One region of the Streptomyces sp. NPDC046860 genome, then DNA from elsewhere that is predicted to be linked to it. Evidence: riboswitches for the same ligand, from Rfam matches in the RefSeq annotation. Region 1 holds a riboswitch; each other region holds the start of a gene.

The links. A riboswitch is a leader RNA that binds a small molecule or an ion and turns the genes downstream of it on or off. The one in region 1 is predicted to bind cyclic di-AMP.
Region 2: another riboswitch for cyclic di-AMP. It lies ahead of ABZ898_RS05190 (C40 family peptidase); the one in region 1 lies ahead of ABZ898_RS14245 (M23 family metallopeptidase).
Region 3: another riboswitch for cyclic di-AMP. It lies ahead of ABZ898_RS20720 (transglycosylase family protein); the one in region 1 lies ahead of ABZ898_RS14245 (M23 family metallopeptidase).
Region 4: another riboswitch for cyclic di-AMP. It lies ahead of ABZ898_RS25820 (transglycosylase SLT domain-containing protein); the one in region 1 lies ahead of ABZ898_RS14245 (M23 family metallopeptidase).

Annotation. Positions count from the first base shown of each region.
Region 1 covers NZ_JBEYXQ010000008.1:108,462-115,851, forward strand. Annotated here, with positions in the region: gene ABZ898_RS14235 (pitrilysin family protein) at 244-1,638, shown strand; gene ABZ898_RS14240 (pitrilysin family protein) at 1,635-3,023, shown strand; cyclic di-AMP (ydaO/yuaA leader) riboswitch at 3,256-3,409, shown strand; gene ABZ898_RS14245 (M23 family metallopeptidase) at 3,423-4,166, shown strand; gene ABZ898_RS14250 (GntR family transcriptional regulator) at 4,356-5,039, shown strand; gene ABZ898_RS14255 (HPr family phosphocarrier protein) at 5,214-5,495, opposite strand; gene ABZ898_RS14260 (GNAT family N-acetyltransferase) at 5,673-7,390, shown strand, end outside.
Region 2 covers NZ_JBEYXQ010000002.1:362,212-369,601, forward strand. Annotated here, with positions in the region: gene ABZ898_RS05180 (ATP-dependent Clp protease proteolytic subunit) at 1-367, shown strand, start outside; gene ABZ898_RS05185 (hypothetical protein) at 375-683, shown strand; cyclic di-AMP (ydaO/yuaA leader) riboswitch at 1,055-1,236, shown strand; gene ABZ898_RS05190 (C40 family peptidase) at 1,240-1,713, shown strand; gene ABZ898_RS05195 (ATP-binding protein) at 1,809-2,279, opposite strand; gene ABZ898_RS05200 (8-amino-7-oxononanoate synthase) at 2,504-3,634, opposite strand; gene bioB (biotin synthase BioB) at 3,802-5,040, shown strand; gene ABZ898_RS05210 (adenosylmethionine--8-amino-7-oxononanoate transaminase) at 5,033-6,310, shown strand; gene bioD (dethiobiotin synthase) at 6,312-7,031, shown strand; gene ABZ898_RS05220 (ABC transporter ATP-binding protein) at 7,165-7,390, shown strand, end outside.
Region 3 covers NZ_JBEYXQ010000014.1:68,317-75,706, reverse strand. Annotated here, with positions in the region: gene ABZ898_RS20735 (DUF501 domain-containing protein) at 1-125, opposite strand, end outside; gene ABZ898_RS20730 (septum formation initiator family protein) at 172-648, opposite strand; gene eno (phosphopyruvate hydratase) at 798-2,084, opposite strand; gene ABZ898_RS20720 (transglycosylase family protein) at 2,421-3,122, opposite strand; cyclic di-AMP (ydaO/yuaA leader) riboswitch at 3,127-3,305, opposite strand; gene ABZ898_RS20715 (transglycosylase family protein) at 3,487-4,518, opposite strand; gene ABZ898_RS20710 (cytochrome P450) at 4,642-5,997, opposite strand; gene ABZ898_RS20705 (nucleoside triphosphate pyrophosphohydrolase) at 6,082-7,077, opposite strand; gene ABZ898_RS20700 (SurA N-terminal domain-containing protein) at 7,220-7,390, opposite strand, start outside.
Region 4 covers NZ_JBEYXQ010000023.1:2,422-9,811, reverse strand. Annotated here, with positions in the region: gene fahA (fumarylacetoacetase) at 1-446, opposite strand, end outside; gene ABZ898_RS25835 (ATP-grasp domain-containing protein) at 682-1,965, shown strand; gene ABZ898_RS25830 (FAD-dependent oxidoreductase) at 2,009-3,211, shown strand; gene ABZ898_RS25825 (HAD family hydrolase) at 3,277-4,086, shown strand; gene ABZ898_RS25820 (transglycosylase SLT domain-containing protein) at 4,160-4,642, opposite strand; cyclic di-AMP (ydaO/yuaA leader) riboswitch at 4,647-4,879, opposite strand; gene ABZ898_RS25815 (polyprenyl synthetase family protein) at 5,428-6,438, shown strand; gene ABZ898_RS25810 (DUF2092 domain-containing protein) at 6,672-7,390, shown strand, end outside.

The sequences.
Region 1 (7,390 bases):
AACACGGGCCGCGACCCGTGTCCGCGCGGGTCCGCCCCGTGCTCGGCGGCCATGCGTTCCGCCGCCGTACGCCGGCCGGGGACCGCGCTCGCCATGAGCACGCCTGACGCAGGCTAGTCGATCCGCTGTGGGCGTACGTCGGCCGGGAACTCCGCCGGGCCCTCGCACGCTTTGCATACAGTGGCAGGAACGGCAGGAAAACAGCGGTTTCTTTCGACCGCCTCCGCTTGCGAAGGGACGTACATGCCCATGGGTCACACGACCACCGCCCAGGCAGGCTCCGGGGGCCTGACAGCGACCGAGCACCGCCTGGCCAACGGTCTGCGCGTGGTGCTCTCCGAGGACCACCTGACCCCGGTGGCCGCGGTATGCCTCTGGTACGACGTCGGCTCCCGGCACGAGGTCGCGGGCCGCACCGGTCTCGCGCACCTCTTCGAGCACCTGATGTTCCAGGGCTCCGGGCAGGTCAAGGGCAACGGCCACTTCGAGCTGGTCCAGGGCGCCGGCGGCTCGCTGAACGGCACCACCAGCTTCGAACGCACCAACTACTTCGAGACGATGCCCGCCCACCAGCTCGAACTCGCCCTGTGGCTCGAGGCCGACCGCATGGGCTCCCTGCTGGCCGCGCTGGACGACGAGTCGATGGAGAACCAGCGCGACGTCGTCAAGAACGAGCGCCGCCAGCGCTACGACAACGTCCCCTACGGCACCGCCTTCGAGAAGCTGACCGCCATGGTCTACCCCGAGGGCCACCCCTACCACCACACCCCGATCGGCTCCATGGCCGACCTGGACGCGGCCACGCTGGAGGACGCCCGCGCGTTCTTCCGCACCTACTACGCGCCCAACAACGCGGTGCTCTCCGTGGTCGGCGACATCGACCCCGAGCAGACGCTGGCCTGGATCGAGAAGTACTTCGGCTCCATCCCCGGCCACGACGGCAAGTCCGCCCCGCGCGACGGCTCGCTGCCCGAGGTCATCGGCGACGAACTGCGCGAGGTCGTCGTCGAGGAGGTCCCGGCGCGCGCCCTGATGGCCGCCTACCGGCTCCCGGAGGACGGCACGCGCGCGTCCGACGCGGCCGACCTCGCCCTCACCGTCCTCGGCGGCGGCGAGTCCTCCCGCATCTACAACCGCCTGGTGCGCCGCGACCGTACGGCCGTCGCCGCCGGCTTCGGGCTGCTCCGCCTCGCCGGCGCGCCCTCGCTCGGCTGGCTGGACGTGAAGACCTCCGGCGACGTCGAGGTCCCGGTCATCGAGGCCGCCATCGACGAGGAGCTGGCCCGCTTCGCCGAGGAGGGCCCCACCCCCGAGGAGATGGAGCGCGCGCAGGCCCAGTTGGAGCGCGAGTGGCTGGACCGGCTCGGCACGGTCGCGGGCCGCGCCGACGAACTGTGCCGGTACGCCGTCCTGTTCGGCGACCCGCAGCTCGCCCTGACCGCGGTGCAGCGCGTCCTGGAGGTGACCCCGGAGGAGGTCCGCGAGGTCGCGGCGGCCCGCCTGCGCCCGGACAACCGCGCGGTGCTCGTCTACGAACCCAAGTCCCCGGAGGCGGTCGAGGACATCGACCTGCCCGACGACCCGGAGCACGAGGCCACCGTAGAGGCCGGCAACGACGACGAGGAGACGGCCAAGTGACCGAGCTCGCCCCCATGGAGTTCCACCCCCAGCCGCAGGCGGGCGAGGCCAAGCCGTGGGCCTTCCCGGCCCCCGAGCGCGCCACGCTGGACAACGGCCTGACCGTGCTGCGCTGCCACCGCCCCGGCCAGCAGGTCGTCGCCGTCGAGGTCCTGCTCGACGCCCCGCTGGACGCCGAACCGGCCGGTCTCGACGGCGTCGCCACCCTCATGGCGCGCGCCTTCTCCGAGGGCACCGACAAGGACTCCGCCGAGGAGTTCGCCGCCGAGCTGGAGCGCGCCGGCGCCACGCTGGACGCGCACGCCGACCACCCCGGCGTCCGGCTCAGCCTGGAGGTGCCCGCCTCCCGCCTGGAGAAGGGCCTCAACCTGCTCGCGGACGCCCTGCGCGCCCCCGCCTTCGCGGAGAGCGAGATCGAGCGCCTGGTCCGCAACCGCCTGGACGAGATCCCGCACGAGCTGGCCAGCCCGGCCCGGCGCGCGGCCAAGGAGCTGGCCAAGGAGCTGTTCCCGGCCTCCGCGCGCATGTCCCGGCCGCGCCAGGGCACCGAGGAGACCGTCGAGAAGATCGACGCCGCCGCCGTGCGCGGCTTCTACGACCGCCACGTGCGGCCCGCCACCGCCACCGCGGTCGTCGTCGGCGACCTCACCGGCATCGACCTCGACGCGCTGCTCGCCGACACCCTGGGCGCCTGGACCGGCACGCCCGGCCAGGCCCGCCCCGTGCCGCCGGTGACCGCCGACGACACCGGCCGTGTGGTCATCGTGGACCGGCCCGGCGCCGTGCAGACCCAGCTGCTGATCGGCCGGATCGGCTCCGACCGGCACGACCGGGTGTGGCCCGCCCAGGTGCTCGGCACGTACTGCCTCGGCGGCACCCTCACCTCCCGCCTGGACCGCGTCCTGCGCGAGGAGAAGGGGTACACCTACGGCGTGCGCTCCTTCGGGCAGGTGCTGCGCTCCGCGCCCGACGGCACCGGCGCCTCGATGCTCGCCATCAGCGGCTCCGTGGACACCCCCAACACCGGCCCCGCGCTCGCGGACCTGTGGACGGTGCTGCACACCCTGGCCGCCGAGGGCCTCACCGACGCCGAGCGGGACGTGGCGGTGCAGAACCTCGTCGGCGTGGCGCCGCTGAAGTACGAGACGGCCGCGGCCGTCGCCGGCACGCTGGCCGACCAGGTCGAGCAGCACCTGCCGGACGACTTCCAGGCGGAGCTGTACCGCACGCTCGCCGCCACCGGCACCGTGGAGGCCACGGCCGCCGTGGTCAACGCCTTCCCGGCCGACCGGCTGGTCACGGTCCTGGTCGGCGACGCCGCCCGGATCAAGGAGCCCGTCGAGGCGCTCGGCATCGGCGAGGTCAAGGTGGTCTCCGCCGAGTAGCGCGAGATGCCGCACGCGTGTGGGCCCTGACGGCGCATGAGCCGTCGGGGCCCACACGCGTGTTCGGGACTCTCCTCGAACACCGGTCGGCAAATGTCCGGATTGGGACGGAGGTCACCGCTCTGGCATGTGGGATGCGCTACAAAAGCCCGGACTCGTTTGAAGATCCGCTCCGGTCCCCTTTAGCTTCTTCCGGGCTGTTCGTCAGGCAGTGCGCCGCGTCCGCGGCACCGGACAGCCATCGCCGAGTCCCCCGCAGGGGGAGCCGGGGACCCACCGCAGTCCCTGGGGTGAATCGGACGCCCGCGCGTGAAGCGAGGGCGGCCGTAGGAGACCTTCCTGCTCCGAACCCGTCAGCTAACCCGGTAGGCGAGAAGGAAGGAAAGGACCAGCCAGCTCATGGCGTTCATGTGCGCCGCCGGGAAGCACCGCAAGCCCGGCCGGGTCAAGCGCACCACCGCTGCCGCGGCCGGTGTGGCGGCCCTCACCACCGGTGTCGTCGGCACCCTGGCGGCCTCCCCGGCACTCGCCGCGGACAACTCCGTCGAGGACTCCGGCCTCACCCCTGTCATCACCGTCAGCGACACCCTCGGCGACGAGATCGCCGCGCAGGCCACCGCCCAGAAGGCGGCCGCCGAGCGCAAGGCCGCCGAGGAGGCCGCGGAGCGCGCCGCCGCCGAGCGCGCCCGCGAGGCCAAGGAGCGCGCCGCCCGCAAGGCGGAGCGCGAGCGCCTCAACTCCTTCGTCATGCCGGTCACCGGCTCCTACGTCTCCACCGCCTACAAGTCCGGCGGCACCCTGTGGTCGTCGGGTTCGCACACCGGCATCGACTTCCACGCCGCCAGCGGCACGACGGTCCACGCGGCCGGTGCCGGGACCGTGGTCTCCACCGGGTGGGGCGGCGCGTACGGCAACGAGATCGTCATCAAGATGGCCGACGGCGTGTACACCCAGTACGGCCACCTGTCGTCCATCGGGGTGAGCGTGGGCCAGAAGGTCGTCCCCGGCCAGCGGATCGGCCTGTCCGGCGCGACCGGCAACGTCACCGGCCCGCACCTGCACTTCGAGGCCCGCACGAGCCCCGAGTACGGCTCCGACATCGACCCCGTCGCGTACCTCCGCAAGCACGGCGTGAACGTCTGACCCGAGTTCTCCGAAAGCCCCGGCCCCCAGGCCGGGGCTTTCGTCGTTTCCGGCACCCTTTCCCCGGGCCGGTGTCCAAAAAATAGCCATGGATTCCGGTCCGCCGTCGGAAATTCCGTCGCATTGCAATAGAGTCACGGAAGAAGCGCTGTCGTCGGCGTTGCACGGGGATTAAGGCGGAGGTGGGGCATGCGTATTCCGGCGCACTCGGTGTGCACGGCGATCCGGGACGACATCGTCGCCGGGGTCCACGAGCGCGGCAGCCGGCTCACCGAAGAGGTCCTCGCCCGCCGCTACGGCGTCTCCCGCGTCCCCGTCCGCGAGGCGCTGCGCACGCTGGAGGCGGAGGGCTTCGTCGTGACCCGTCGGCACGCGGGCGCCTGCGTGGCCGAGCCCAGTGAGCAGGAGGCCGCCGACCTGCTGGAGATGCGCCTGCTGCTGGAGCCCCTGGGGGCCGCGCGGGCCGCCCAGCGGCGCACCGAGGCCCATCTGAAGGTGCTGCGCGGCCTGGTCAGGCTGGGGCAGGAGCGGGCGCGGCTCGGGAACAGCGACGACCTGCGCGCACTGGACGGCTGGTTCCACGAGACGCTCGCCCAGGCGAGCGGCAGCCACGCGCTGACCTCGGCGCTCACCCAGCTCCGCCACAAGATCGCCTGGATGTACACCGTGGACGGCCCGGTCAGCCCGCCGGAGTCCTGGGCGGAGCACGGCGCCATCGCGGACGCGGTGGCGCGCGGTGACGGCGAGCGCGCGCGGGCGCTCACGGCGCTGCACACCGAGCGCGCGACCCTCGCGCACCGGCTGCGCACCACGGGCGGCGACCGCGCCCGGCACGCGCAACATGCTGTAAACACAGCGGGACTCCGGAATTAACACGGACGCTGTATACAAAGAGGGATATTCGCTTGCCGGGCAATTGTGCTGCCCTTTTCCGGTGCGCCGTGAATCACCGTGGGCGTGATTTTCGTGATGCCTGAATTCTTGGCCCGGAAAACGCGGAAGCCGCGCCGTCCCGAACGGGGCGACGCGGCTTCCGCCGAAGAACTGTCAGACCGTCTCGGGCAGCTCGTCCAGGCCCTCGGCGACCAGCTTGGCCAGGCGGTCCAGCGCGGCCTCCGCGCCGTCGGCGTCGGAGGCGAGGAGGATCTCCTCGCCACCCTGGGCGCCAAGGCCCAGGACGGCCAGCATCGAGCCGGCGTTGACGGGGGTGCCGCCGGACTTGGCGATCGTGACCGGGACGCCTGTGGCCGTGGCGGCTCGGACGAAGATGGAAGCGGGGCGGGCGTGGAGGCCCTCGGCCCAGCCGACGTTGACGCGGCGCTCAGCCATGTGATGCAGCCCTTCAGTCTCTCAGGTTGTCTAGACCAGTTTCCCACACCGGTGAACGTGTCCGGAGCGGCGTTCCGCCCCTTCCGGACCGGCCGTCGGACCGCGGCCTCGGCCCGACTTCCGTGTCCCGCGCACCGCCTCACGCCGTCCGTCGGCGCGAGCCGTACCCTGGGCCCCATGCAGACCCCGGCGGACCGGCAGGACCGGCACGAGTACCCCGCCCACTGGGAGGCGGACGTGGTGCTGCGCGACGGCGGGACCGCGCGCATCCGGCCCATCACCGCCGACGACGCCGACCGTCTCGTCAGCTTCTACGAGCAGGTGTCCGACGAGTCGAAGTACTACCGCTTCTTCGCGCCGTACCCCCGGCTCTCCGCCAAGGACGTGCACCGCTTCACGCACCACGACTTCGTGGACCGGGTGGGGCTCGCCGCCACCGTGGGCGGCGAGTTCATCGCCACCGTACGCTACGACCGCATCGGCGCCGACGGCATGGCGGCCTCCGCCCCCGCCGACGAGGCCGAGGTCGCCTTCCTGGTGCAGGACGCCCACCAGGGGCGGGGTGTCGCCTCCGCGCTGCTGGAGCACATCGCCGCCGTCGCCCGCGAACGCGGCATCCGCCGCTTCGCCGCCGAGGTGCTGCCCGCCAACAACAAGATGATCAAGGTGTTCACGGACGCCGGGTACACCCAGAAGCGCAGCTTCGAGGACGGCGTCGTCCGGCTGGAGTTCGGGCTCGAACCCACCGACCGCTCCATGGCCGTGCAGTTGGCGCGCGAGCAGCGAGCCGAGGCCCATTCCGTGCGGCGGCTGCTGGCCCCCGGCGCCGTCGCCGTCATCGGCGTCGGCCGGGCACCCGGCGGCGTCGGACGCAGCGTCCTCGGCAACATCGGGAGCGGCGGGTACGCGGGCCCGCTGTACGCCGTCAACAACGCCTTCCCGGCGGACCTCCACGAGGTCGACGGGGTCCCCGCCCACCGCTCGGTCCGCGAGATCGAGGGCCCGGTGGACGTGGCCGTGGTCGCCGTACCGGCCGCGGCGGTGCCCGGTGTGGTCGCCGAGTGCGGTGAACACGGCGTGCAGGGACTCGTCGTGCTGTCCGCCGGATACGCCGAGAGCGGCCCCGAGGGACGGGAACGGCAGCGGGCCCTGGTACGGCAGGCCCGCGCCTACGGCATGCGGATCATCGGCCCGAACGCCTTCGGCGTCATCAACACCGCCGAGGACGTGCGGCTCAACGCCTCGCTCGCCCCCGAGATGCCCCGGCCGGGCCGCATCGGGATGTTCGCCCAGTCCGGCGCCATCGGCATAGCCCTCCTCTCCCGGCTGCACCGGCGCGGGGGAGGGGTCACCGGGGTCACCGGCATCTCCACCTTCGTCTCCTCCGGCAACCGAGCCGACGTCTCCGGCAACGACCTCCTGCAGTACTGGTTCGACGACCCCGACACCGACGTCGTCCTCATGTACCTGGAGTCCATCGGCAACCCCCGCAAGTTCACCCGGCTCGCCCGGCGCACCGCCGCCGCCAAGCCGCTCGTCGTGGTGCAGGGCGCGGGCTCCGCACCGCAGGGCCACGCGGTCCGGGCCACCCAGCTCCCGCACGCCACCGTGTCCGCGCTGCTGCGGCAGGCCGGGGTGATCCGCGTGGACACCATCACCGAACTGGTCGACGCCGGGCTGCTGCTGGCCCGCCAGCCCCTCCCGGCCGGCCCGCGCGTCACCATCCTCGGCAACTCCGAGTCCCTCGGCATCCTCACCTATGACCGCTGCCTCGCGGAGGGGCTGCGGCCCTCCCGCCCGCTGGACCTGACCACCGGCGCCACCGCCGCCGACTTCCACCGGGCCCTCGCCCACGCCCTCGCCGACGACACCTGCGACGCCGTCGTGGTCACCGC
Region 2 (7,390 bases), on a different contig from region 1:
GCGCTACATCAGCTGCGACGTGGCGACGTACTGCCTGGGCCAGGCCGTCTCGGTGGCCGCCGTGGTGCTCGCGGCCGGAGCGCCCGGCAAGCGGTTCGCGCTGCCCGGCTCGCGGGTCGTGCTCCGCCAGCCGGAGCTGGCCGAGCCGGTGCGGGGACAGCCCAGCGACCTGGAGATCCAGGCGGCGGAGATGGTCCGGGCGCGGGAGCTGATGGAGGAGCTGTTCGTCCGGCACACCGGCCGCGACGCCGCCACCGTCCGCGCCGACCTGGAGCGCGAGCGGGCGCTGGACGCCGCCGGCGCCCTGGAGCACGGCCTGGTCGACGGCGTCGTGGGCACCCGCGACCACGTCCCCGGCGCCCGGTGAGCGGGCCGTGCTGCCGGAGGAACTACCACCGCTGCCCGCGCTGACCCGTGCCGAGGGTGAGCTGATCGACCGTTATCTGGAGGCGGCCGACCTGCTGGGCCGGATCAACCCGGCCCGGCACGGCGACACGTACCGGGCCCTCAGGGCGGCGCAGGCACTGGTGCGTACGGCGGCCGCGCTCCGTGACGCGCTCGCACTGATGCACGGGCGGGGCGAGCGGGAGCTGTACGGGGGCACGCTGGCACACGCGCTGCGGGTGCTGGACGGCGAGCGCCGGACCGCGCGCGTCGTGCTCCCGCCCGATGACGGTGGCTGACCCGGACGCCGCCCACGGGCGGACGGCGCCCCGCGCGCCGTCCGCCGAGCCGAAACGGGCCGAACGTGGTACCGCCGACCGGTGTATCTCCGCGCCCGTTTCCGTGCTCGCCGACTTGCGCGCCGCGCGCCCTGCGGGGTGTCCCGTGACCGTGGAAGCCCAGGTCCGGGGCTACGGCATGCAGTTGACGGTCACTCGGGAAAGGTGCTGTCCACCCGAACGGGTGAGTGGTGAGTAACCCCACAAACCACCGGTTCCATTGGGATTTTCGGACAGGAGTGGGCCAAGATCCCTGTCTGACGACAAGCCCCCGCCACAGCGGCGGGGCGGTCCGGGCGGACGCCGAGTCCTGCCGCCGCCCGGATGCCCGGTCGACAGAAGTGCATCGGCAGGAGTGGAGGACCCGAGCAAGACGGGTCGCCGGGACGTTCGTCCGCAGCAGCGGGCGGCCGTGCCGAGCAGCCCTTGGGGTGAAGCCGTGGTGACACGGCCGGGCAACTTCGCCAGCCCGAATCCGACAGGTCATCCTTCACAGGCGGCTGACGAAGGGTTGCGCATGACTGCGCTCAATCGTGTCCCGTCGCTGATGGCCCGGGCCGGTACCGCCTCGGCCCTCACTCTGGCCGCCGTGGGCGGCTCGATCGTGGTGCCGGGGCTCGCCACCGACGCCTCCGCCGCGACCACCGCGACGAAGGCACTGAAGGTCGCCGCCTCGAAGAAGGGCGCACCGTACCGCTACGGGGCCACCGGTCCCCGCAGGTTCGACTGCTCGGGCCTGACGCTGTACTCGTTCAAGAAGGCGGGCAAGTCCCTGCCGCGTACGGCCGCACAGCAGTACAACAAGACGCACCACATCTCCTCCGGCCGCCGCAAGGCCGGTGACCTGGTGTTCTTCCACTCGGGCTCCAGCGTCTACCACGTCGGCATCTACGCCGGTAAGGGCAAGATCTGGCACGCGCCGAAGACCGGGGACGTGGTGCGGCTGCAGAAGATCTGGACCAGGAGCGTCTGGTACGGCCGGGTCAACTGACCCGGACGAGCGCGGCGGGAGCGGCTCCGCGCGGGCGTACGCGCCCCGGGAGCCGTTCCTGAGCGGGCCCCCGGCATCGGGGCGCCCGCGGCGGCTCAGCGGGCCGGAGATGCCTCCGGCCGGACCGCGTTGGCCAGCGGCTGGCGCGGGACGCTCCAGGGCAGCTCGACGAAGACCGTCTTGCCGCCCTCCCGGGTCGGCCGGACGCGCAGCTTGCCGCCGCACTCGACGGTGAGGCAGCGGATGATGGCCATGCCGCGCCCGTTGTCCTGGGCGACGGCGGCGGGGAGCCTCTTCGGCAGCCTCGGATGGCTGTCCGTCACCCCGATCAGCAGCAGCTCGTGCCGGGCCAGCACGACGTCCACGGTGAAGGTGGGCGACTGGCCCAGGGTGTGCTGGACGGCGTTGGTGGCGAGTTCGGAGACGATGAGGCGCACGGTGTCGGTCACCTCGTCGTCCGAGGGCAGCCCCCAGCCGGCCAGGGTGCCCACCACGTAGGACCGGGCCGTGGACACCGAGGCGGGATCGCTCGGCAGCGTGACGGAAGCTTCCAGGTGATCTGCCATGGCGAGGTCGTCCCTTTCCCACGGGGCCGCCCGCCGACCTCCCCCGGGCCGCGCGGCGACGCGGGGCGGAGGGTTTTCGGGACGGTTCCGCACTGATGCCTGCACGTCACCCTGCCATCACCGGGCCGGTCCGGGGAACCAACCCCCCAGATACGCGGACATCTGTCGCTCAACGGGGTGAACTCTACGACGCGAGACCGTATTTGACGGGGTTTTTCCCGGCCTCAGCGGGGCCGGACGGCGGTGATGACCCGTACGGCCCGTTCGATGTCCGCGTCCGACAGGTCCGCGCGGGCCGTCAGCCGCAGCCGGGAGACGCCGTCCGGGACCGAGGGCGGGCGGAAGCAGCCCACGGACAGACCCTCGGCACGGCAGTCGGCGGCCCAGCGCACGGCCGCGTCGGGCGACGGCGCCCGTACCGAGACCACGGCCGCGTCCGGGCGTACCGCCGCCAGGCCCTCGGCGGTCAGGCGGGCGTGCAGTCCGGCGGCGACCTCGCGGACACGCGCCGGGCGCCCGGGTTCGCGCCGGAGCAGGCGCAGCGCGGCCAGCGCGGCCCCCGCGGCGGCCGGGGCGAGACCGGTGTCGAAGATGAACGTCCGCGCGGTGTCGACCAGATGGGCGATCACGCGTGCCGGGCCCAGCACCACCCCGCCCTGGCTGCCCAGCGACTTGGAGAGCGTCGCGGTGACCACCACGTCGTCCGCGCCCGCGAGCCCGGCCGCGTGCGCCGCGCCCCGGCCGCCCTCCCCCAGCACGCCGAGACCGTGCGCGTCGTCCACGACCAGTCCGGCACCGTGCTCCCGGCAGGCTTCGGCCAGCCGGCCCAGGGGTGCCGCGTCGCCGTCGACGGAGAAGACCGTGTCGGAGACGGCGATCGCCTCGCCCCGGTGGGTCGCCAGTGCCTTGGCCACGGCTTCCGGGTCGGCGTGTCCGACGACCTGCTTGGTGCCGCGCGCCAGCCGGCAGCCGTCGATCAGGGAGGCGTGGTTGCACGCGTCGGAGACGATCAGCGAGCCGTGCGGGCCGAGCGCGGTGACGGCGGCCAGGTTGGCGGCGTAGCCGGAGGACAGCACGAGGGCCGCCTCGAAGCCGCAGAACGCGGCGAGTTCGTTCTCCAGCCGGGTGTGCAGCTCGGTGGTGCCGGTGACCAGGCGGGAGCCGGTCGCGCCGCCGCCCCAGGTCCGCGCCGCCCCGGCCGCGCCCTCGACGACCTCCGGATGGCGGGCCAGGCCCAGGTAGTCGTTGCTCGCCAGATCCAGCAGGGGTGAGTCGGCGGGGCGGGGGCGCAGGGTCCGCAGGAGTCCGGCGCGGCGGCGCGCCTCGGCCTGCTCGTCGATCCAGCCGAACGCCATGGGCTCCTCCGGGACTCGCTTTCGCGGACAAGGGATTTGTAGACAACAGACAGACACTAGCGGCGTGGAGAGCCGCCCATGATGTGGCAATACCCACACGGTGAACGCCGGTCGTTGTGCGAAGTCTCCTTGGCCCGAGGCGGTCGGGTAGGACAGGATCAACCCCCATGGACCTCCTGAACACGCTGGTGGACAAGGGACTGCGGCGCGAGACGCCGACGCGCGAGGAAGCGCTCGCCGTGCTCGCCACCTCCGACGACGACCTGCTCGATGTGGTGGCCGCGGCCGGGAAGGTGCGGCGGCACTGGTTCGGCCGCAGGGTGAAACTCAACTATCTGGTCAACCTCAAGTCGGGCCTGTGCCCGGAGGACTGCTCCTACTGCTCCCAGCGGCTGGGCTCCACGGCGGGCATCCTCAAGTACACCTGGCTGAAGCCGGACCAGGCGTCCGAGGCGGCGGCCGCCGGGCTCGCCGGGGGCGCCAAGCGGGTGTGCCTGGTGGCGTCCGGGCGCGGGCCCACCGACCGGGACGTGGACCGGGTCTCCGACACCATCAAGGCGATCAAGGAGCAGAACGAGGGCGTCGAGGTCTGTGCCTGCCTGGGCCTGCTCTCGGACGGTCAGGCGGAGCGGCTGCGGGAGGCGGGCGCCGACGCCTACAACCACAACCTGAACACCTCCGAGGCGACCTACGGCGACATCACCACCACCCACACCTACGCCGACCGGGTGGACACGGTCCACAAGGCGCACGCGGCCGGCCTCTCCGCCTGCTCGGGGCTGATCGCGGGCATGGGTGAGCGCGACGAGGACCTGGTGGACGTGGTGTTCGCGCTGCGGGAGCTGGACCCGGACTCCGTTCCGGTGAACTTCCTGATCCCGTTCGAGGGAACCCCGCTGGCCAAGGAGTGGAACCTCACCCCGCAGCGGTGTCTGCGCATCCTGGCGATGGTCCGCTTCGTCTGCCCGGACGTGGAGGTACGGATCGCGGGCGGCCGTGAGGTCCACCTGCGCACCCTCCAGCCGCTGGCGCTGCACCTGGCCAACTCGGTCTTCCTCGGGGACTACCTGACCAGCGAGGGCCAGGCGGGCAAGGCCGACCTGGAGATGATCGCGGACGCCGGGTTCGAGGTGGAGGGCGCGGACCAGGTGACGCTGCCGGAGCACCGGGCGGCGGCCGGAGGCGGCTGCGGGTCGCATGCGGCGGCGGGCGGCTGCGGCTCGGACGCGGCGGCGGGCGGCTGCGGGCCGGACGCGGAGACCTCCGGGTGCGGGTCGCACGCCGGGGGCGGGGTGTGCGGCACGGCCGGGCCCGCGGCCGAGGTGCCGGCCGGCACCGACGCGCGGACCGACCTGGTCGCCGTGCGCCGCCGGGGCGCCGGGACGGACCTCGCGCCCAATGCCTGAGCGGGACGCGGCCGAGCTGCTGGAGCTGGACCGGCGGCACGTGTGGCATCCGTACGGTCCGATGCCCGGCCGCACCGAGCCGCTTCTCGTGGAGTCGGCCAGCGGGGTCCGGCTGCGGCTCGCGGACGGCGGTGAGCTGGTCGACGGGATGTCGTCCTGGTGGTCGGCGATCCACGGCTACAACCACCCGGTGCTGAACGAGGCGGCGCGCGAGCAGCTGGGGCGGATGAGTCATGTGATGTTCGGCGGGCTCACCCACGAGCCCGCCGTCCGGCTGGCGAAGCACCTTGTCGACATGTCGCCCGAGGGGCTTGAGCACGTCTTCCTCGCGGACTCCGGGTCGGTGTCCGTCGAGGTGGCCGTCAAGATGTGCCTCCAGTACTGGCGTTCGCTGGGCCGTCCCGGCAAGCGGCGCCTGCTGACCTGGCGCGGCGGCTACCACGGGGACACCTGGCACCCGATGTCGGTGTGCGACCCGGAGGGCGGCATGCACGGGCTGTGGTCCGGCGCGCTGCCCCTCCAGGTCTTCGCCGACGCGCCGCCCGCCGAGTACGACGAGGCGCACGCGGAGCATCTGCGCTCGGTGATCGAGCGGCACGCGGACGAACTGGCCGCCGTGATCGTGGAGCCCGTGGTGCAGGGCGCGGGCGGGATGCGGTTCCACTCCCCCGCGTATCTGCGCGTGCTGCGCGAGGCGTGCGACGCGCACGACGTGCTGCTGGTGTTCGACGAGATCGCCACCGGATTCGGCCGCACCGGCGCGCTGTTCGCGGCGGAGCACGCGGCCCTCTCGCCGGACGTGATGTGCGTGGGCAAGGCGCTGACCGGCGGCTATCTGACCCTGGCGGCGACCCTGTGCACCGCGCGGGTGGCCGAGGGCATCTCGCGCGGTGAGGTGCCCGTGCTCGCGCACGGGCCGACGTTCATGGGCAACCCGCTGGCCGCCAGCGTGGCGTGCGCCTCGCTGGAGCTGCTGCTGGGGCAGGACTGGCCCGGTGAGGTCAAGCGGATCGAGACCGGTCTGCGGGACGGCCTGGCCGAGGCGGCCGGTCTGCCCGGTGTCCGGGACGTGCGCGTGCTGGGCGCGATCGGCGTGGTCCAGCTCGACCACGAGGTGGACATGGCGGCCGCGACGCGGGCCGCCGTGCGGGAGGGCGTGTGGCTGCGCCCCTTCCGCGACCTGGTCTACACGATGCCGCCGTACGTCACGGACGACGCGGACGTGGCACGGATCGCGCGCGCGGTGTGCGCCGCGGCGCGGGAGGGATGACATGCCGGTACTGGTGATCACGGGCACGGGCACGGAGATCGGCAAGACGATGGTGACGGCCGCCGTGGCGGCCTCCGCCCTCGCGGCCGGCCGCTCGGTGGCGGTGCTGAAGCCCGCCCAGACGGGAGTACGCCCGGACGAGCGCGGCGACGCCGACGAGGTGGCCCGCCTGGCGGGCCCGGTCACGGCCCGCGAACTGGCCCGCTACCCGGACCCGTTGGCGCCGGCCACGGCGGCCCGCCGGTCCGGCCTGCCCCCGGTCCGCCCCCGCGACGTGGCCGAGGCCGCCGCCAAGCTCGCCACCGAGCACGACCTGGTCCTGGTGGAGGGCGCGGGCGGCCTCCTGGTCCGCTTCGACCCCGCGGGCGGCACCCTGGCCGACGCGGCGTCCCTGCTCGACGCCCCGGTCCTGCTGGTCGCCCCCGCGAGCCTGGGCACCCTGAACTCCACGGAACTCACGGCACGCGAACTGCGCTCCCGCCACCTGGAGTTGACCGGGGTGGTGATCGGCTCCTGGCCCACCCGCCCGGACCTCGCCACCCGCTGCAACGTCACCGACCTCCCGGAGGTCGCGGGCGCCCCCCTCCTCGGCGCGCTCCCCAGGGGCACGGGCACCCTGCCCCCGCCGGACTTCCGCACCCACGCCCCGTCCTGGCTCTCCCCCCGCCTGTGGGGGACGTGGGACGCGGACGGGTTCCGGGAGCGGGAGGGGGCCTGGTAGGGGCGTACGGATTCCTCCCCGCTCGCATCCGCCGCTGCGCCGATGGCCGAACAGTGTTTCAGGTGTGGTCCGGGTCACACTAGGCTCGGCCATGGCCAAGGAGTCGGAACGTCGAGGCGACGGGGAGACCATCTTGTTCACATCTGCTGCTCAGGACGCGCCGGGCGCGGTGCCGGGGGACGGGACGGTGGCCCGGGCCCGTGGACTGACCAAGGCGTACGGCACCGGGGAAACGGCCGTGATCGCACTGGACTCGGTGGACGTGGACATCGCGCGGGGCCGGTTCACCGCCGTGATGGGTCCCTCCGGGTCCGGCAAGTCCACGCTGATGCACTGCCTGGCGGGGCTGGACACGGTCT
Region 3 (7,390 bases), on a different contig from region 1:
CCGCACGGGCAGCGGTGGGCGATGGCCCGCAGGCCGCGCGGCGGGCGGCCGAGCTGGAGCTCGAAGGCGGCGATGTCCGCCTCGGTGGGCTCGGTGCGCGGGGTGTGGGGCGGGGGCGTTTCCATGACTGCTTCCGTAGGTGGCTGGTCTTCGGTCACCGGCGGGTGCCGGTCACTGGTCGGAGGCGTCGGACTTGTCGACGCCGTCCCAGACGTTCGCGTACCAGGGCCGGTGGGCGGCCCCCTTGTCGGTACGGGACTGCTTGGCGGCGCCCGGGTCGATCACGACGAACCCGGTCTCGCCGGGCATCACGTAGTGCAGCCGGCGCCGGATCTGCTGCTCGGCGTAGGCGTCGTCCTGCCAGCGGGCCTTGGTGTCCCTGAGCTGCTCGACCCGGTCGCGGGCCTGCTCCTGGCGGTGTCTCAGGTCCGCGATCTCGGCGCGCTGGGACACGTACTGCCGCATCGGATAGGCGAGCGCGACGATGAGCGAGCACAGCACGAGGGCCAGCAGCGCGGCCCGGCCGGTGAGGCGGGAGCGGCGGGCCTGCCGCTTGGTCTGGGAGCGGTAGACACGGGCCGCCGTCTGCTCACCGAGCAGCCGCAGCCTGGTCGTGGTGGAGAAACGGTCCCGGTCCCTCGCGGCCATCTGGCGCTCCGCCTCCACTGTGCCTGTGCGTCTTCTGCTGTGCGCGTGCTTTCGAGCTCACACGTGCGTACGTCCCCGGACACGGTACGGGACCGGGTCCGGGGACGTACGTACGACGGGCGGGGCCGGCTCGCGCCGACCCGCCGGGGTCAGCCCTTGAAGCGCGGGAAGGCGCTGCGGCCGGCGTAGACCGCGGCGTCGTCCAGGATCTCCTCGATGCGCAGGAGCTGGTTGTACTTGGCGACGCGCTCGGAGCGGGCCGGGGCGCCGGTCTTGATCTGGCCGCAGTTGGTGGCGACGGCCAGGTCGGCGATGGTGACGTCCTCGGTCTCGCCGGAGCGGTGGGACATCATGCACTTGTAGCCGTTGCGCTGGGCCATCTCGACGGCGTCCAGGGTCTCGGTCAGCGAGCCGATCTGGTTCACCTTGACCAGCAGGGCGTTGGCGACGCCCTCCTCGATGCCGCGGGCGAGGCGCTCGGGGTTGGTGACGAACAGGTCGTCGCCGACGATCTGGACCTTGTCGCCGATGCGGTCGGTGAGGACCTTCCAGCCCGCCCAGTCGTCCTCGAACAGCGGGTCCTCGATGGAGACCAGCGGGTAGGCCGCCACCAGCTCCTCGTAGTACTCCGTCATCTCGGCGGCGGAGCGCTCCTTGCCCTCGAAGAGGTACTTGCCGTCCTTGTAGAACTCGGACGCGGCGACGTCGAGCGCGAGGGCGATCTGCTCGCCGGGGGTGTAGCCGGCCTCCTTGATGGCCTCGAGGATGAGGTCGAGGGCCTCACGGTTGGAGCCGAGGTTCGGCGCGAAGCCGCCCTCGTCGCCGAGACCGGTGGCGAGGCCCTTGCTCTTCAGGACCTTCTTGAGGGTGTGGTAGACCTCGGCGCCCCAGCGGACGGCCTCGGAGAAGGACTCCGCGCCGATCGGCGCGATCATGAACTCCTGGATGTCCACGTTGGAGTCGGCGTGCGAGCCGCCGTTCAGGATGTTCATCATCGGCACCGGCAGCAGGTGCGCGTTCGGGCCGCCCAGGTAGCGGAACAGCGGCAGGTCGCTGGCCTCGGAGGCGGCGTGGGCGACGGCGAGCGAGACGCCGAGGATGGCGTTGGCGCCGAGCGAGCCCTTGTTGTCGGTGGCGTCCAGGTCGAACATGGCCTGGTCGATCAGGCGCTGCTCGGTGGCGTCGTAGCCGACGAGCTCCGGGCCGATCTGCTCGATGACGGCGAGGACGGCCTTCTCGACACCCTTGCCCAGGTAGCGGTTCGGGTCACCGTCACGCAGCTCGATGGCCTCGAAGGCACCGGTGGAGGCGCCGGACGGGACGGCGGCACGACCCGTGCTGCCGTCGTCGAGGCCGACCTCGACCTCGACCGTGGGGTTGCCTCGGGAGTCCAGGATCTCCCGAGCTACGACGACGTCGATGGACGGCACGAGCATCTCCTTCGTGGATGTGACGCGTTCGGTGCGGGGCGGGTGCCTGATGGCATGCCCAGCGTCTAGAGCCTAACCGTCCCCGGGGCGTCGGCCGTCGACCGACCGCCTCATGGACGGGGTGGGACAGGGAGACCGTACCCATTGTTCACGCCCGGAACAAAGGGTTCTGGGCAATGGGCGGGGAGGAATGGGCCGGGGAGGAATGGGCCGGGGGGGCGGAAAGCGCACCGCCCCGGCGCGCGGGGGGAACGCGCACCGGGGCGGGGGGTCCGTCAGGGGACCGGAGGTTCACGGGGCCGGACGGGTTCGGGGGGGCCGGTCCCCGTGAACGGGTCGCGGTTACTTCAGGTGCAGCATCTGGCCGGGGAAGATGACGTCGGCCTTCTTCACGATGTCCTTGTTCAGGTCGAACAGCTTCTTCCAGCCGCCCTCGACCTTGTGCTTCGCGGCGATGGAGCTGAGCGTGTCGCCCTTGACCACCTTGTACTCGCCGTCGCCCTTCTCGACCTTCTGGCCGGTCGGGGTGGTGACGGTGTTGCTCGCGTCCGGGCGCTCGGTCGAGCGGGAGGCGGCCTGGTCGTCGGCGGCGCGCTCGGAGGTGTCGGCCGCGGCCTTGTCCTCCGTCTTGCTGTCCGCGGACGGCGCCGGGGCGGCCGAGCCGCTGTACGGCGTGCTGGACAGGCCGGTGCCGCAGACCGGCCAGGCGCCCTTGCCCTGGGCGGCGAGCACCTTCTCGGCGACGGTGATCTGCTGCTCCTTGGTCGCCTTGTCGGCGGTGGCGGCGTACTGCGTGCCGCCGTAGCCGGACCAGGTGGAGGCGGAGAACTGCAGACCGCCGTAGAAGCCGTTGCCGGTGTTGATGGACCAGTTGCCGCCCGACTCGCACTGCGCGACGGCGTCCCACTCGGAACCGGTGGCGGCGGAGGCGCTGCCCGACGCCATCACCGGGCCCACGACGGCCGCGCCGGCGACACCGGCGAGCGCGAGGACACGGGCGGTCTTGGACGGGCGACGGTGCATGCCCTTGCTGGAGAACAGCATGGATCGATCCCCTCACCGACGCCTGCGAGGTGAGCTGTCGGGTTCGGGCCGGATGAGTGCCCGGCCACCCCTCCCCATCACTCCCGGAAGGCGTGGCTCCACCCCAAGCCCGCACCGGCGTCGAAACACCGGGTCGGGCACGTACCTTGGGTCCCCCGCTCCTGCCTACGGCGCTTTACGCGACGGTTGTCCCCGGCGGCCGCTGGCAGGATTCGGCGTTGCGGCCTCGGGGGCTCGTGGTGACGAGCGGTCCCGACCGTAGACATGCGCCGAGGCGAAATTCAAAGACGATCAAGGCTTCTGAGAGTCATCCCACACTTTCACCAAATGGGACATATAAGAAGATAGTGGGCGTCAAATCCCGCTATTCGGCGTCCGTTTCGCCCGGCAGCTTCAGGGTCTGCCCCGGGTCGACATGGTTCGGGTCGCCGCCGATGGCCTGCTCGTTCGCGGAGTAGAGCGCTTCCCACCCGCCCCGCACATCCAGGGAGTCGGCGATGGAGCCGAGCGTGTCGCCGTCGCGGACGGTGTAGGTGCCCGGGGAGGCGGTGGCGTGGCGTCCGGTGCCGGCCGTGTGCTGACCGCCCGTCACGCCCTCCGCGGCGCTGCTCCCGCGGTGACGGCCGCCGCCGCCGAGGTCGCCGGTGTCGACGAGGCTCCAGGAGCCGCCGTCCTCCCACGACTCGTCCGCGTCCTTGCCCGCGTCGGCGCGGGAAGACGAACCGCCCTGGTAGCCGCCCTCGGAGGCCGCGGGCGCGGAGCCGCCGGACCGGGAGGTGTCGGTGTCCTTGCCGGAGTGCCCCGAACCGGCCTTGGCGTCGGCGCTCGGGGACGACTTGCCGGTCTCCTCGGCGGACGGGGAGGACGAGGCGGCAGAGTCCGACGGCGCGGGCGAGCCGGAGTCCTCGGCCGGGGTGCTCGCCTCGGGGGACTCGCCGGACGTGTCGTCATCGGTGCCGGAGTCGCCCTTGTCCGCGGACGGGGACTCGCTCACCCCCGTGTCGACGTCGACCGAGCCGGAGTTGGAGGTGAGCCCGGCGATCAGGGCGCAGGTGGCCCAGTGGGTGGTGCCCTGGTCGGAGAGGATCTTCTCCGCCACCGAGATCTGCTGCGAACGGCTGGCCTGGTCGGCACTGCCCGCGTACTGCGTGCCGCCGTACTTCTCCCAGTCGTCCTGGGATATCTGGAGACCGCCGTAGTAGCCGTTGCCGGTGTCGGCGCTCCAGGAGCCTCCGCTCTCGCACTCGGCGACCTTGTCCCAGGTGGTGCCGTCGGCCGCGTTCGCGCTGGCCGCCCCGAGGAGCGGGATGGCGATGGCGGACGTGGTCACGCCGGCCGCGACGAGGAGCGCCGGAGCCTGGCGGGGGCGACGGTGCCTACCGTTCCCGGAGAGCATGCGGTTGCCTTTCGTGCGACAGCAGTACGGCGTGGCAGGTGATGCTCGACGCCACACTGATGGGTGAACGTAGCGTCAGACGATCCGTTGTCACAAGTTCATGCCGCACAGATCACGTGAAGATCACATAGTTGAACGTCCGTCATGTGAGGTTTCACGGCTGGGACGGACCGGTGTGAACTCCACCGGGAGTGTGCGCAGTCCACGCATGATGAGTCCGCCGCGCCAGCGCAGTTCGGCCGGGTCGGCCGCCAGGCGCAGATCGGGCAGCCGTCCGAGCAGGGTGGCCAGCGCGGTCTGGCCCTCCAGCCGGGCGAGCGGGGCGCCCAGGCAGTAGTGGATGCCGTGTCCGTAACCGAGGTGCTGGTTGTCGCGGCGGCCGAGGTCGAGCAGGTCCGGGTCGGCGAACCGGTCGGGATCGCGGTCGGCGGCCGCGAGGACCACCAGCACCGGGTCCCCGGCCGCGATGTCCTGGCTGCCGATGGTGAGCGGCCCGGTGGCATAACGCCAGGTGGCCAGCTCCACCGGTCCGTCGTAGCGCAGCAGTTCCTCCAGTCCGGTCTGGAGCAGGCCCCTCTCCCCGGCGGCCAGCGAACGCTGGAGCCGCTCGCGCTGCTCCGGGTGGGTGAGCAGTGCGTAGGTGCCGTTGCCGATGAGGTTGACGGTGGTCTCGAACCCGGCGAAGAGCAGGATGAAGGCCATCGCGGCGGCCTCGTTCTCGGTGAGGTGCTCGCCGTGGTCGGAGGCCCGGATGAGCGCCGAGATGAGGTCCTCGCCGGGCGCGGGCTCGTCGGGGAGGGCCTGGCGCTTGCGGTGGATGAGCTCGGCGAGATACCCGCGCATCTTCTTCACCGACCGCGCCACCCCGCCCCGGGGCCCGCCGCCGTGCCGGATCATCATGCCCGCCCAGTCCCGGAAGTCGTCCTGGTCCTCGCGCGGGACGCCGAGCAGGTCGCAGATGGCGTAGATGGGGAGCGGGAAGGCGAACTCGTGGATGAGGTCGGCCGAGCCCCGCTCGGCGAACCGGTCGATGAGGTCGTCGGTCAGCTCCTGCACGCGGTCCGCGAACTCGGCCACCCGGCGCGGGGTGAACGCCTTGCTGACCAGCCTGCGCAGCCGGGTGTGGTCCGGCGGGTCGATGTTCAGCAGGTGGGTCATCAGATCGGCCTTGCGCTCACCGGGGATACCGGTCTTGCCCTTGGCCTGCGCGGTCTCGGCGTGGTGCGCGGGGTTCTTGCTGAGCCGCTGGTCGGCCAGCGCCTGCTTGGCATCGGCGTACCGGGTGACCAGCCACGCGTCCACCCCGCTGGGCAGCTTGGTCCAGCGCACGGGGGCGTGCTCGCGCAGCCAGGCGTAGGCGGGGTAGGGGTCGGCGGCGAACTCCCAGGTGAAGAGGTCCGGGGCGGGGGCCTGGGCGGATCCCTCGGCGGGGGCTCCGGGGGTGGGGTCGTCGGGGGTGGGGCGGTGCGGCTGGGTCACTCCCCGACGGTATCCGGCGGCCCGGGGTGGGGGCGGGTCGGCTCCTTTCCCGCGGGTCTGCCGGCGGCCCCGCGCCGGGCCCGGCTACTCGGTGTCGTGGTCCGGGGCGGGCTCGCCCTCGGCCGCGCGTATCGCGTCCCGGTAGGCGCGGGCGGCCGCCCTCAGGGCCGACTCCGGGTCGATGCCCGCCTTCTCGGCACGGGCGGCCATGGCCAGCAGTTCGTACCCGACGCCGTCGCCCTGGGGCAGGGGGACGTCCAGGCCGGCGGTGCGGACGCGGAAGGCGAGCTTGGCGGCGAGGGCCAGGCCGGGCTGGCCGAGGGGGATGCCTTCGGTCACCGAGGTGCGCCGCTTCTCCTCGGCCTTGGTGCGCAGCCACTGCGCCCGGACGTCCTCGGGCGTCTCGGCCGTCTCCTCGCCGAAGATGTGCGGGTGACGGTGGATCAGCTTGGCGACGATGCCCCCGGCTACGTCGTCGACGGAGAAGGGGGCGTCCGGGTCCTCCTCGGCGATGCGGGAGTGGAAGACGACCTGGAGCAGCACGTCGCCCAGTTCCTCCCGCAGCTCCTCCCGGTCGCCGGCCTCGATGGCCTCGACCAGTTCGTACGCCTCCTCGATGCCGTACTTGGCGAGGCCCTCGTGGGTCTGCCGGGAGGACCAGGGGCACTCGGCGCGGATCTGGTCCATGACCTGGACGAGGTCGAGGAGGCGGGCGCCGGGCAGGTCGTAGGAGGCGGGGAGCAGCTCCAGCTCCGGCATCCGCACCCGCCCCGATCCGGCGAGCCGGGCGAGGCCGTCGGTGAGGGCGGGCTCGCCCTCACCGGTGGCGACGACGACCACCGTGCGGTCACCGGCGCAGGCGCCGACCAGGTCCTCTGCGGTGGGGGACGCCTCCGACACCGTTATCCCGGCCTCGCGCAGATACGGCACCTGCGGATGGGCGCCGTCCGCGCACAGCACGGCGTCGGCGGAGCGCAGCGCCTGCCAGGCGGGCCAGGACAGCAGGCCGGGGGCGACCCGGTGGCTGGTGGTGAGCAGGACGATGCGGCCGGGGGCGGGTTCGGGACTGATTGCGTTCACGGTCCGAACGTAACCCAGGACGCGGAACGACGGGTCCGGTCGTCCACAGGGCCGGGAGAGTCCTGTGATCGTATGACCGGCGTGTGGTGCGGGGCCGGGAACCAGCAGGTCACCCGGCCCGCGCCGGACGCGACCGGACCCGTCAGGCGCTCTGGGCCGCCGTGGCGTCCCGCAGCCAGGGCGTACGGGCGTCGACCCGGCTGCTCCTGGCCACGTCCCAGGCGCCGTAGCGCGGGTTGACATCGATGCGCAGGGCCTTGGACGCCTTGGACAGCGCGTCCCAGAACGGGGGCTGGCTGGGGTCGGTGCCGAG
Region 4 (7,390 bases), on a different contig from region 1:
TGCTTCCAGTTGGGGGTGAGGGGGTCGGGGGAGTCGGGGCGGAAGATCTGCCCGACGTTGCGGGCGTGGTTCTCCGAGGCGTAGAAGTCGACGTAGTCGGCCACCTCGAACGGCAGGTGCAGCGCGACCCGTGACAGCGAGTGGAAGTGCGGTTCGACGGCGGCCCGGTGCGCGGGCAGCGTGACCCATTCGGTCAGCGCCTCGCGCACCTCGGACCAGACGGCGGGCCCGGCCGCCAGCAGCGGGTTCAGGGTCGGCGCAGTGAGCAGCTCCGCGTGCGGGGAGCCGAGCGCGGAGGCGGCGGCTCCCGCGTCCAGGACATGGCCGCCGAGCCGGACGCCGACGCGGCGTCCGGTGCCGTCGGTGCTGCCGGAGGGCGAGAACACGCCGTAGGGAAGGTTGTGCGGGCCGAAGGGGTCGCCCTCGGGAACGTCGAACGGGGGCACGGGGGGCATGGGGTGCTGCCTCACTCTCATCCGCGTCTGCCTGGGTTGATGATCCATAGCGTCGGGCCACACGTTACGGCGGGACCGGGTGTTCTGGGCAGGGTCGGGCGGCCGTAGCGGGCCATGTCTAAAGAGTTCGCAATGTCCGAGTAGTGCTTGTCGGAGGGATGTGTTCCGGCTTAGCGTCCTTCGGGGACACGGACGGGGTGGGTCCGGCCCGAAAAAGGGGGGACACGTGGGGGGACCCGTGGCCGCGAGCCGCTTCGGCGCGCCTTTCGAGGCGGACCGTGAAGTGCCGGGCCTGATAGTCAAGTTCGGCGGATACCCGCTGCACCACGGCGGGGTCGGCGCGGTCCGCAGTCTCGGCCGGCTGGGCGTGCCGATGTACGCCATCACCGAGGACCCGTACACCCCGGCCGCCGCGTCCCGTTATCTGCGGCGGGCGTTCGTGTGGCCGACGACCGGCGCGGAGGAGCCCGGGCACCTGGTCGAGGGGCTGCGCCGGATCGGGCGCCGCATCGGCCGCCCGGCGGTGCTGATCCCGACCGACGAAGAGGCGGCCGTCCTGATCGCCGAGCACCAAGACGAGCTGTCCGGCGCCTTCCTCTTCCCGCGCGTCGAGCCCGACCTGCCGAGGCGGGTGGCCAGCAAGCAGGGCCTGTACGAGCTGTGCCGGGAGCACGGCATCGACACCCCCGCGACCGTCTTCCCGCGCTCCTACGACGAGATCGTGGCGTTCGCGGACGAGGCGCGGTTCCCGGTGGTGGCCAAGAACCGGGAGGCGTTCGTCCGGCGCAGACGCCCGGCCGTGGGCGGCACCACCCGGATCGCCACCCGCGGCGGCCTGCTGGCCCTCGCCCGCGACTGGGGCGACGACCCCGGCGTGATCCTCCAGGAGTACCTGCCGAGGGAGGCGGCCGAGGACTGGATCGTGCACGGCTGCTTCGACGCCGACGCGGGCCCGCTCGCCGTCTTCACCGGCGTCAAGGTCCGCTCCTGGCCCCCGCACGCGGGCATGACGGCCAGCGCCTTCGTCGTCGACAACCCCGAACTCGCCGATCTGGCCACGCGGTTCGTCAAACAGCTCGGCTTCGCCGGGGTCGTCGACCTCGACCTGCGCTTCGACCGCCGCGACGGCCGGTACAAGCTGCTGGACTTCAACCCCCGCATGGGCGCCCAGTTCCGGCTCTTCGAGAGCGAGTCGGGCGTGGACGTCGTACGGGCCCTGCACCTGAACCTCACCGGCCGGCCCGTCCCCGAGGGCGGACAGCGGGCCGGCCGGCGGTTCGTCGTGGAGAACATCGACCTGCCCGCCTGGCTCGCCTACCGCCGCAGCGGTTACACCACGCCGCACGCCCCGGCGCGGGCCAGCGGGACCGAGCTGGCCTGGCTCGCGGGCGACGACCCGATGCCGTTCCTCACGATGCTCGCCCGCTTCGCCCGCCCCGGCGCGAAGCACCTCTACCAGCTCTGGCGGACCGGCCGCCGGGGCGGCGGCACCTCGCACTCCGCGAAGTAGGCAAGGCCACGCACGTGGCGTACCGCGTCCTGGGAGGGACTTCGTGATCCGACCGGTTGCAGTCATCGGGGCCGGGCCCTACGGCCTGTCCACCGCCGCCCATCTGCGGGCGCGCGGGCTCCCGGTACGCGTCTTCGGCGACCCCATGGTGAGCTGGCGCGACCACATGCCCGAGGGGATGCTCCTGAAGTCGACCCCGGCCGCCTCCAGCCTCGACTGTCCCCAGCCCGGCCACACCCTCGCCGACTACTGCGACGCGGCGGGCGTGCGCCGCCTGGTGACCGACGAGGACATCATCCCGGCGGAGACCTTCATCGCCTACGGGGAGTGGTTCCGGCAGCGGCTCGTGCCGGACCTGGAGCGGGTCCGGGTGGTGTCGGTCGAGCGCGGGCGGCCCGGCGGCTTCGAGCTGAAGCTCGACTCGGGGGAGCAGTTCGCCGCCCGCGCGGTCGTGGTCGCCACCGGACTGTCCGGCTTCGCCCACCTGCCCGCCGAACTGGCCGGGGCCGCGCTCGACGGGCCCGCGCCGGTCTCGCACAGCTCCCAGCACCACGACCTCGGCCGGTTCGCGGGCAAGGAGCTGATCGTGGTCGGCGCCGGGCAGTCCGCGCTGGAGACCGCCGCCCTCGCCGCCGAGGCGGGCGCGCGGGTGCGGGTCGTCTCGCGCGGCCGGGGCCGGGTCGCCTTCGGCGCGCCGCCCTGGAAGCAGCCCCGGTTCCGTCCGGAGTCGCCCTTCGGCCGCGCCTGGTCGCTGTGGGCGCTCAGCTATCACGCCGACCCCTACCGCTTCCTGCCCGAAGGCGTCCGGCACCACCTGGTCCGCCGGGTCCTCGGCCCGCTCGGCGCCTGGTGGCTGCGCGAACGCTTCGAGGAGCGGGTGCAGGTGCGGGAGGTGGCGCGGGTGGTGGCCGCCGAGGCGGTGGACGGCGCCCCGGTGCTCACCGTGCGCACCCACGGGGGCCGCACCGACCGGCTCACCGCCGACCACGTCATCGCGGCCACCGGCTACCGGGTCGATCTGGCCGCGCTGGACTTCCTCGGTCCGGGCCTGCGCGCGGGCCTCGCGGTCACCCGGGGCGCGCCCCGGCTCGGCCCCGGCTACGTCTCCTCGCTGCCCGGCCTGTACTTCACCGGCCTGCCCGCGGCGGCCTCGTACGGTCCGGTGATGCGCTTCGTGTGCGGTACGGAGTTCGCCTCCCCGCGGCTGGCGCGGCACCTGGCGGCGGCACACGGCGCCCGGAGCTGAGCGGCGCGTCAACTCCCGTGACCGCGTGGTGAGTCGGGGGGACCTGTGATCCGTATTCTCTGATCATGGCCGCACCCTCCGCTCGCTCACTCATCGCCACCGACCTGGACGGGACGCTGCTGCGCGGCGACGACACGGTCTCCCCCAGGTCGCTCGCCGCGCTCGCCGGAGCGGCACGCGCCGGCGCCCGGCATCTGGTGGTGACGGGCCGCCCGGCGCCCCGCGTGCGCCCCCTGCTGGCCGCGCTCGGCGGCACGGGGCTCGCGGTGTGCGCCCAGGGCGCGCAGGTGTACGACGCCGGCGCCGCCCGCATGCTGTGGTCCGTCCAGCTCGACCGGGAGCTGGCCGAGACCGCGCTCGGCAAGATCGAGGCTGAGGTGGGCCAGGTGCACGCGGCCGTCGACCAGGACGGCGTGGACGGGCTCACGCTGATCGAGCCCGGTTACCGGATGCCGCACCCGACCCTGCCCGCCGTGCGGGTGGAGCGGCGCGAGCAGCTCTGGCGCGCGCCGATCAGCAAGGTGCTGCTGCGCCACGACGGCCTGTCCGACGACGAACTGGCGGCCACCGCCCGCTCGGTCGTCGGCTCGCTGGCCACGGTCACCATGTCGGGGCCGGGCACGGTCGAGCTGCAGCCGTGCGGGATCACCAAGGCGACGGGTCTGGCGCTGGCCGCGGAGCACCTGGGTCTCGGCCGGACGGATACGGTCGCCTTCGGCGACATGCCGAACGACATCCCGATGTTCCGGTGGGCGGCCCACGGCGTCGCCATGGCCGGGGCCCACCCGGAACTGAGGGCGGTGGCCGACGAGGTCACCCTCTCCAACGAGGACGACGGGGTGGCCGTGGTCCTGGAGCGCCTGTTCGCGCTGTGACGGCGAGCGCCCCCGTCGCACGCGCGAGGCGTGCGACGGGGGCGCGGCGAACAGGCCGTGGGGCCGGTCCGGCCTAGTACGGGCCGTTGACGTTGTCGATGGAGCCGTAGCGGTGGTACGCGTAGTTGCACGCGGCGGTGATGTTGGCGACCGGGTTGTACGGGTCGAGCGAGGTGCCGGCCACGTGGTACGTCTTGAAGGTCGGGTCGATCACCTGGAGCAGGCCCTTGGACGGGGTGCCGTTGATGGCGTTGATGTCCCAGTTGTTGATGGCCAGCGGGTTGCCCGAGGACTCGCGCATCACGTTGCGGTGGATGCCGTTGTAGGTGCCCGGGATGCCCTTCTCGGCCATGATCGCCAGGGACTGGCGGATCCAGCCGTCGAGGTTGTTCGGGTACACCGTGGAGGCGGCGGCGGGCTTGGCGGCCGGGGCGGCGGAGGCGCTGGTGGCGCCGATGAGGGGGAGCGCGAACATCGCGGCACCGGTACCGGCGACGGCGAGCGTGCGGGCGATGCGCTTGGTGCGGGCATGGCGCGGCTGAACGGCAGCAGTCATGTCGTTGTTTCCTCTCCGTCGCCTGCGAGGTGAGCTGTCGGGTTCGGGCGGGGAGGTGCCCGGCCGCTTCGTCCCCGGTGCCCGTCGGACACCGGGGACGATTCGGCTTCACCCCGAGCCGTTCCGGAGCGACATGTGTCGTCCGGTCCGGCGGCTTACCTGGGTCCCCCGCTCCTGCCGTACGAATGAGTTCGTGAGTGGGTTGTCAGGCGCGGCAGGATTCGGCGTTCGCCTGACAGGCCGGGAACGTATGCGACCGCACATGTCCGGAACAAGTACCGGAATCACCCGAAGTGCTAGTTGACCTTGTTCTGTCCCAATTGGCCCACTTGATCCTTTGCGGTCGCCAATCCTCAACTTCCCTACCGGGCACGGTAAGAAGGGGGTGAGAGGGGGGTTTGCGCGGGTAGGCGCGAGACGGGAGGGCGCGTGAGCCAACTCACGGAATCGCAAAATACGCAAAATTAGACATGGGGGATTATGTGCATTTGGTCCGTCTGTGCGTATTAGGGGGCATCGGTCCCCTCGGGACGGAACCCGGGGGGCGCTCCCGTTCGTTGGTTCGGTGTGACCCCCGGAGTGCCGGATCGCCCGACTGAGGACCTATATGTCCCCCTTGTCCACCCATCCGGCACATGCCGGACGAAAACCGATACCTCATGAGCTGGACCGGTGGGTGCGATCGGTGATCCAAAGAGGACCGGATACGCTGACTTGACTGATGGCAGCGACCTATCGACAAGCCGTGAAGTCGCCAGCAGACACCAGCAGACAGGAGATACCTCGTGACCGTCGTCGGGCCGTTCGGGCTGAGCGTGCGGGACCAGGCACTGGAAGCCGATGTCCAGGCCGGACTGGCGGCTGTCGAGGCGGGCCTGCTAGAGGCCACCAAGAGCGAGGTCCCCTTCATCACCGGCTCCGCCCAGCACCTGGTGCGGGCCGGCGGCAAGCGGTTCCGTCCGCTGCTGGTGCTGCTGTCCGCCCAGTTCGGCGACCGGCACGCCCCGCGCATCGTCCCCTCCGCCGTCGTCGTCGAGCTGACCCACCTGGCCACGCTCTACCACGACGACGTCATGGACGAGGCGGCCGTGCGGCGCGGCGTGGACAGCGCCAACACCCGGTGGGGCAACTCCGTCGCGGTGCTCACCGGCGACTTCCTCTTCGCCCGCGCCACGCAGATACTCGCCGATCTCGGCCCCGAGGCCGTCCGCGTCCAGGCCCTCGCCTTCGAGCGCCTCGTCACCGGCCAGATACTGGAGACCGCGGGTCCCCAGGACGGCCGCGATCCGGTCGAGCACTACCTCGACGTCCTCTCCGGGAAGACCGGCTCCCTGGTGGCCGTGTCCTGCCGCTTCGGCGCCATGATGTCCGGCGCCGACGAGAGCGTCGTCGACGTGCTCACCCAGTACGGCGAGCGGCTCGGCGTCGCCTTCCAGCTCGCCGACGACGTGCTGGACATCGCCTCCGAATCCGACGAGTCCGGCAAGACCCCCGGCACCGACCTGCGCGAGGGCGTGCCCACGCTGCCGGTGCTGCGGCTGCGCGAGCGCGCCGCCCGGCTCGGCGAGCCCGCCGACCTCGCGCTGTGCGAGCTGCTCGACTCCGACCTCACCGACGACGCCCGGCTCGCCGAGGCGCTCGCCGCGCTGCGCGTGCACCCCGCGCTGGAGCAGGCCCGGCGCGACGCCGTGCGGTACGCGGAGGAGGCCCGCGCCGCCCTCGCCCCGCTGAAGGACTGCACCGCCAAGACGGCTCTGATCGAGCTGTGCGACGCGGTGGTCCACCGGGCCGGTTAGGACAGGCCCCAGGAACGCCCGCCCGACCCCTACGGGTAGGCGCGGGTGTTCCGGTCCGTCTGTCATACCGCAGGTGTACGCCGAGTTGGCTCCGTGGGCTGACGCTCCAGGACTGCGGAGTTGGTCTGATGGGAACCAGGGAAACCACCACTGCTCACCGATCCCGGTGAGAATGGCGGCTCGGGTGGATCCCAGCGAGCGCAGCCGCCGCCGACGACGGAGGTAAGGCACACATGGCACCGTACGAATCCGACCACGCGACCGGCACCGGCCCCGACGAGGACCCGCGCACCGGACGCCGCAAGGCCGCCCGGTACGTCGTGCCCGTGGCGGTGGTGGGTGTGGCGGCGGCCACCATCGGGCTGGTCCCGGCGCTCGCCGCCGCCGGTGACCCGGACCTGCCGGAGATCACCGCCCAGCAGCTCGTCGAGAAGATCGCCAAGTCCGACGTCCAGCAAATGTCCGGCACAGTCAAGGTCAGCACCGACCTGGGCCTGCCCGACCTCGGCGCGCTCCAGGACGGCATGGGCTCCGGCCGGGACGGCGACGGCTCCTCCGCCGACCCGCGCACCAAGCTCACCGAGCTGGCCTCCGGCACCCACACCCTGCGCGTGGCCGCCGACGGCCCCGAGAAGCAGAAGGTCTCGCTGCTGGAGCGCGACGCCGAGTACAGCCTCATCCACAACGACAAGGACGTGTGGGGCTACGACAGCGCGAGCAACGAGGTCTTCCACACCACCGCCCGGCACTCCGGCGAGGAGCGCGGGCACCAGCGCTCCGCCACGCCCGACGACTTCGCCGAGGAGGCCCTGAAGTCGGTCGACGACACCACCTCGGTCACCGTCGACGGCACCACCCGCATCGCCGGCCGGGACGCCTACAAGCTGCTGATCAAGCCCAAGCAGTCCGGCTCCACCGTCGGCGCCGTCACCATCGGCGTCGACGCGAAGAC